Flammeovirga agarivorans: one gene and its partner. The main gene of each other region encodes a partner of the protein of the gene in region 2 in a complex. Links are inferred from orthologs where the notes say so. Each region holds a gene or a part of one and is shown on either strand. Other genes may lie near its edges.

Region 1 (3,273 bases), on a different replicon or contig from region 2:
AAATCGTTTTACCAGTAGGTAAAGAGGTGGAATTGAAGATTAGAGCAATTGATGTAATTCACTCTGTATTCTTACCTCACTTTAGAGTGAAGATGGATGCCGTGCCAGGTATGCCAACACGCTTTAAGTTTACTCCAACAATTACTACTGAGGAGATGCGTAAGAAAACTAACAATGCTAAATTTAATTACGAATTAGCTTGTACAGAAGTTTGTGGATACGGTCACTTTGGTATGCGTAAGATTGTTAAGATCGTAACGCAAAAGGAGTATGATGCTTGGTTACAAAAGCAAAAGCCTTGGTTAGAGAAAAATCCTGACTATATGGCTGAGTGGGAAGCTAAGAAGTCGAAAGATAGCGTAGCTCAAGCAAACTAAATTTAGATACAACGAAATAACTATAAAGAATCATAGACATGGCAAGCGTAGTATTAGACGTAGAACATAACGCAGTGGGTCATGATGATCACCATGATCACCATGGCAATTTCTGGACAAACTATGTGTTCTCTTACGACCATAAAGTAATTGCTAAACAATACCTTATTTCAGGTATTCTTTGGGCCATCATTGGTGGTGGTTTATCATTATTATTCCGTATTCAGTTAGGTTTCCCGGAAGCTAACTTAGAGTGGTTAAGACCTCTTTTAGGTGATTGGATCACTGAGTCTGGTAAAATGGATACAACTTTTTATTTAGCTGCAGTAACGATGCATGGTACCATTATGGTATTCTTCGTATTAACAGCTGGATTAAGTGGTACTTTCTCCAACTTCTTGATTCCTTTACAAATTGGTGCTCGTGATATGGCATCAGGATTTATGAACATGTTATCGTACTGGTTATTTGCACTAGCATCAGTAATCATGTTAGCATCATTGTTCATCTCTACAGGTCCTGCTTCTGGTGGTTGGGTAATTTATCCTCCATTATCAGCATTACCTCAAGCAGTATCAGGTTCTGGTACAGGTATGACATTATGGTTAGTGTCAATGGTATTCTTTATTGCATCGTCATTATTAGGATCTATCAACTATATCGCAACGACAATTAACTTGAGAGCTGCAGGTATGTCATTTGCAAAGCTTCCTCTTACTATCTGGTCGTTCTTTATTACAGCGATCATCGGTGTGTTATCGTTCCCTGTACTTTTTGCAGCAGCACTTTTATTAGTGTTTGATCGTAGTTTTGGTACTTCTTTCTATTTATCTGACATTTATATCCAAGGTGAGTTATTATCTCATTCAGGTGGTAGCCCAATCTTATTCCAACACTTATTCTGGTTCTTAGGTCACCCTGAGGTATATATCGTATTATTACCAGCCTTAGGTTTAACTTCAGAAGTTATTTCTACAAACTCAAGAAAGCCTATCTTTGGTTACAGAGCGATGATTGGTTCAATGTTAGGTATTGCGTTCCTTTCATTTATTGTATGGGCACACCACATGTTCGTATCTGGTATGAACCCATTCTTAGGAACGATCTTTATGTTCTTGACGCTGATTATTGCAGTTCCATCTGCGGTAAAGGCATTCAACTATATCACAACATTATTTAGAGGTAATATCGTATTTACTCCAGCAATGTTGTTCTCAATTGGTTTAGTATCATTATTTATCTCAGGTGGTGTAACAGGTATTATCCTTGGTAACTCTGCTTTAGATATCCAACTTCATGATACTTACTTTGTAGTAGCTCACTTCCACTTAGTAATGGGTTCTGCAGCATTCTTTGGTATGATGGCTGGTGTTTACCACTGGTTCCCAAAAATGTTTGGTAGAATGATGAATACAGCTTTAGGTTATGTTCACTTCTGGTTAACGTTCTTAGGTGCTTATATGGTATTCTTCCCAATGCACTACATTGGTATCGCAGGTTTCCCAAGAAGATACTACTCATTCACAAACTTCGATGCGTTCTCAACTTTTGCTGATTTAAATACTTTTATTTCAATTGCAGCGATTGTTACAGTAACAGGTCAATTTATTTTCGTATTCAACTTCTTCTGGAGTATGTTTAGAGGTAGAATTGCTCCATTGAACCCATGGAAGTCTAATACATTAGAGTGGACAACTCCAAGAGTTCCTGGTCACGGTAACTGGCCTGGTCCACTTCCAGTTGTATATCGTTGGCCATACGATTATTCTAAGCCAGGTGCTGAGGATGATGGTTATGGTGACTTTATTCCACAAACTGTTCCTTTCTCTAAAACAAAAGCTTCAAATACACCTGAAGAAGGTCGTTTAGCTGAGTTAGAAGGTGAATTCCAAGATCTTGCTGATCACAGAGAAAAGAACCCTTTCATTTAATAGACTTTAAGTTTATTTATATAAATACTTTTATCAGAAGTATCTTAAACCCTACTATTTGGTAGGGTTTTTTTTATATATTTACTTAAATAATCAATCAAAGAAATGACTGTTATTCGCCAATTATCCTTATTCATATTTTTTCTTGTGGTTCTTTTATCTTGTTCTCAAAATGATTTTCAAGGACCAAATTTTTCTGATGGAAGCCAATATTATCCAATAGAAGAAGGGTGGTACATTACGTATGAGATAGATAGTATTCTGATTGATCAAGATAGTTCAGACCGAGATGATGGCATTATCTATGAAAATTCAATCCAATTGATGGAAAGAATAGATAAGCCTTATGAAGACGGGTTTGGTCATACTAACCATCGATTACAACGCTATAAAAGGAGTGATGAAAATCAAGAGTGGGTTTTGGATTCCGTTTGGGCAGTTACTTATAGAGACAATAACATTATCAGGTACGAGAATGGTATTCCCTATATTAAGTTAGTTAACCCTATTTACGATAGGCTTCAATGGGATCAAAATGCGTTCAATAACCAAGGTTCGACAAGTCCTTCAGGTTTTGATTTAAGATATACTGCTAAATCTATTGGTAGGTTCTTCGCTTTTGATGATAAGAATTTTACAAATACAGCTCAGATTACAGAGATTGATATTGAAAATGAAGTCACTAAATCTGAGGAGAAAAAGAATGTAGTTTACGCGAAAGATATTGGTAAAGTCTATTCTGAATATAGAGATGTCAAGAGGAAGTACTATGAATTACGTAGTGATGATGCAGAACTCTTAGGTAATCCATATTGTCAGGCGGAGAATATAAATAAAGAGGTGATTACTTTAGGAAATGGACAACGAGTGAGAAACCCATTTTTTGGTAATGATCCTTGTGAAGCTAACCCAATATATTACGAGACTATAGAAGGGGATACCGATGAAGAAAAACAAGCAAATAT
Region 2 (3,718 bases):
AGACTTACAGCTGTGGTGGTGTTCTCTGGAATTTTTGGTTATTTATTAGGTACTGATGAGATATCTATCACTGCTATTTTAGCATTAGCTATAGGTAGTTTTATGATTACAGGTGCAGCTAATACAATCAATCAAATTATCGAGAAGGAACACGATAAGATGATGAAAAGGACTAAAGGTAGGCCACTTCCATTGGGTATAATCTCCAGAAAAGAAGCGGGTTTATATGCTTTACTTTTAGCTGTTGTTGGTGCTACATTCTTGGTATATTATGTGAATGTCTATGCAGCACTTTTATCAGTGCTATCGCTAGTACTATATGCTTTTGTTTATACACCTTTAAAAAGAATTACTCCGTTATCTGTATTAGTAGGAGCATTTCCGGGTGGTTTTCCTCCGTTAATTGGATGGGTGGCCGCTACTGGTGAAATCGGTATTGAAGGTTTGGTTCTATTTGCCTTACAATTTATGTGGCAATTCCCTCACTTCTGGGCAATTGCATGGGTGGCAGATACAGACTACAAAAAAGCAGGCTTCAAAATGTTGCCTTTTAACGGAAAAAAAGATGTGAACACTGCTGTTCAGATTTCAATTTATACAATGTTTTTAATCCCTATTGGCTTTTTACCTACTCAGTATGGCATGACAGGGATGTGGTCTGGTTTAATAGCAGCATTAGCAGGTGCAGCATTCTTATTTCAAACATTTGGTTTGATGAAGGATAAAACAGATAAATCAGCATTGAAGATTATGTTTACTTCTTTTATTTATCTACCCATTGTACAATTAGTTTATTTATTCGATAAAATATAATGAGAACGAATATGTCAGTGAGCAATGCTCCAAAGAAACCAACAAGTATGCATCCAAAGAAATTTGCGATGTGGTTGTTTATTGTTAGTGTTGTGATGATTTTCGCTGCATTAACAAGTGCATATATCGTAAGACAAGCAGAAGGTAACTGGACTCAGTTTGCTTTGCCTAATATTTTATATGTAAGTACAGTTGTTATCCTGTTGAGTAGTGGTACAATGCATTGGGCTTATTTAGGTGCCAAGAAAGATGATATGGGACAACTAAAGAAAGGTATGATCATAACATCAGTTCTAGGTTTTATCTTCTTAGTACTTCAATTCGTAGGATGGGAACACCTTGTAGAAATGAATGTCTATTTTGTGGGTAATCCTTCTGGTTCATTTGTATATGTATTAACTGGACTACATGGGGTTCACATTGTCAGTGCGGTGATATATGTATTTATTATTCTTGGAGCTTCTCTAAGAGGTAAGATTCATTCTGGGACTATTGTTAGAATGGAGATGGTAGCAAACTACTGGCACTTCTTAGATGCACTATGGATCTATCTATTTGTCTTTATGTTACTTAATAGATAAATAGTGATATTCGTCATAAAAAAATAGCACAAAAGTCACCAAATAGTTGTTTTTGTTAATAATCGACTATTAATTTGTGTAAAATAAAGTTCAAACAGACACTATAATTTTTATAACATCCAATCTTTATGTCGTCATCTACAACATTGACAACACCCAAAAGAAGTATTTGGGACGGCGCTGAGAGACCAATGAAGGCAAGCTATGGAAAGCTGATGATGTGGTTTTTCTTAGTTTCGGATGCATTTACATTTGCATCACTATTGATTGCATACGGCGTGGTTCGTTACATGCACCCAGCTTACGAAGGAGCTTACTCTGAATTCACTTTCGCAACAAGTTCTGAAAATTTCTATTGGCCAATTCCAGAAAAAGTATTTAATGCTTTCCCTGGTTTACATGGAGTAGATGTGCCACTAGGTTTTGTTGGTTTAATGACCTTCATTCTTATCTTATCTTCGGTAACAATGGTATTAGCCGTTGAAGCAGGAGAGAGAAAGTCTCAGAAAGAAGTAGAGAAATGGATGCTTTGGACTATCGTTGGTGGTGTTACTTTCTTAGGTTGTCAAGCTTGGGAATGGTCTCACTTTATTCACGGTACTGACGAAGGAGTTTTACGTGACGGTGTTCGTATTTTCGGTGCTAACTTGCATGAGAATCAATATGGACCTCAGTTATTTGCTGATTTCTTCTTCTTTATTACAGGTTTCCACGGTCTTCACGTAACTTCAGGTGTAATTCTAAACATCGTTATTTTCTATAACGTTGTGATGGGTACTTACGAAAAAAGAGGTACGTATGAAATGATTGAGAAAGGTGGATTATACTGGCACTTTGTAGATTTAGTGTGGGTATTCGTATTTACATTCTTCTACTTAGTTTAGTACTTTTTCATTCCATAACTTCAAAACATTACTATTATGGCACATTTTGATGCTTCAATGACACCAGAAGAAATCAAGGCAGCAAAAATGAAGACGGTTTTAAAAGTAACTATCATTCTTGCAGCTGTAACTCTTGTAGAATTTGCTTTGGCATTTGCATGGCCTGACGGTTCGTCAAGATTTATATTAAACATATTATTTGTTGCCCTTACTATCGTTAAGGCGGGTTACATCATTATGGAATTTATGCACTTAGGACATGAAACAAGCTTATTAAAGTTTGTGATTTTATTCCCAATGCTTTTCCTAGTGTGGCTTTGTGTAGCACTTTTCGTAGAAGGTCAAGCCATCTTAGATGCATTTCTAAATTGGTAATCTCAAATTTTTGAGAATTATTGAAATATAATGGTTTGATTTCTTCAACTTTGTAGAGATCAAACCATTTTTTATAATATCATATAATGAACAAACCTAATATTAAGAAGTGGGTATTCTTGTTCACCTTAATTGGAATACCTTTAGTTATTTTCTTCTTCCTTAAAAACTTTGGAACGAATGAATATAGTTTACAGAATTCAGAAGAAACTTTAGAAGTTTATAACCTGAAATCAGTGAACTGCACTCCCAATGAAGTGGATGGTGTTCATAGAATTCCAGATTTCTCATTTACCAATCAAGACGATCAAACTTTTACCAATAAAAATTTAGAAGGTCACATCTATGTGGCAGACTTCTTCTTTACAACTTGCCCTGATATTTGTAAGGCGATGACATCAAGCCTTCTTAGAGTGCAAGAAAGATTCAAAGATGAAGATCAATTAAAACTAGTTTCTTTTTCTATTGATCCAACATATGATACACCAAAAGTGTTATCAGAGTATGCGGAAAAGAATAATATCAATAAAGATATGTGGACACTACTTACTGGAGATAAGAAAACCATCATGGATTTAGGTCAATGTGGTTACTATATCACGGCAAAAGAAGTAGCGCTAGGAGGTCAACCTTCATTATCACATAGCGATAAATTAATTTTGGTGGATAAACACAGTAGAATTAGAGGTTTCTACAGCGGAACAGACCAAGATGATGTAAAGAGGTTACTTACTGAAATATCTTTACTGTTAAAAGAAGAATAAAATCTACTATTGAATTCAATATAAAATGAACACATTAGAACAAAAGAGAGAAGATAAGCTGCCTTTAATTATTATTGGGGTTGTATCTGTTCTTATTCCAATTGTTGTTGCACTATTACTGTTTATACCTCAAACTGGTAAATTAGGTGATTTGGATGTTTCCTTCTTACCTCATTTAAATGCAGTAATTAATGCAGCAAGTGCTTTTGCATTATTATTAGGTTTTATCTTTGTTAAAAGAGGTAATGTAGAGTTACATAGGCTAATGATGTATATCGCATTTGCTTTAGGTTCTATATTC

Evidence for each region. The genes of interacting proteins can lie anywhere in the genome.
Region 1: the proteins of HGP29_RS14015 (region 2) and HGP29_RS23690 are in contact, whole or in part, in a solved structure (PDB 7CUB), measured with the Escherichia coli proteins. The link is inferred for Flammeovirga agarivorans from one-to-one orthologs.

The regions. Positions count from the first base shown.
Region 1 is NZ_JABAIL010000010.1:160,663-163,935, reverse strand. Bases 1-2,861 are described here. They hold HGP29_RS23690 (cytochrome c oxidase subunit I), read left to right. Parts: upstream 1-415; coding sequence 416-2,308; downstream 2,309-2,861. Other genes in these bases: HGP29_RS23685 (hypothetical protein), read left to right, coding at 2,414-2,861; HGP29_RS23695 (cytochrome c oxidase subunit II), read left to right, coding at 1-377. Outside these bases: more of HGP29_RS23685, read left to right, coding at 2,862-3,273. UniProt on the Escherichia coli protein: Cytochrome bo(3) ubiquinol oxidase is the terminal enzyme in the aerobic respiratory chain of E.coli that predominates when cells are grown at high aeration.
Region 2 is NZ_JABAIL010000004.1:259,494-263,211, forward strand. Bases 507-3,400 are described here. They hold HGP29_RS14015 (cytochrome c oxidase subunit 3), read left to right. Parts: upstream 507-1,522; coding sequence 1,523-2,278; downstream 2,279-3,400. Other genes in these bases: cyoE (heme o synthase), read left to right, coding at 507-813; HGP29_RS14010 (cytochrome c oxidase subunit 3), read left to right, coding at 813-1,394; HGP29_RS14020 (cytochrome C oxidase subunit IV family protein), read left to right, coding at 2,315-2,653; HGP29_RS14025 (SCO family protein), read left to right, coding at 2,740-3,400. Outside these bases: more of cyoE, read left to right, coding at 1-506; more of HGP29_RS14025, read left to right, coding at 3,401-3,417; HGP29_RS14030 (DUF420 domain-containing protein), read left to right, coding at 3,443-3,718. UniProt on the Escherichia coli protein: Cytochrome bo(3) ubiquinol terminal oxidase is the component of the aerobic respiratory chain of E.coli that predominates when cells are grown at high aeration.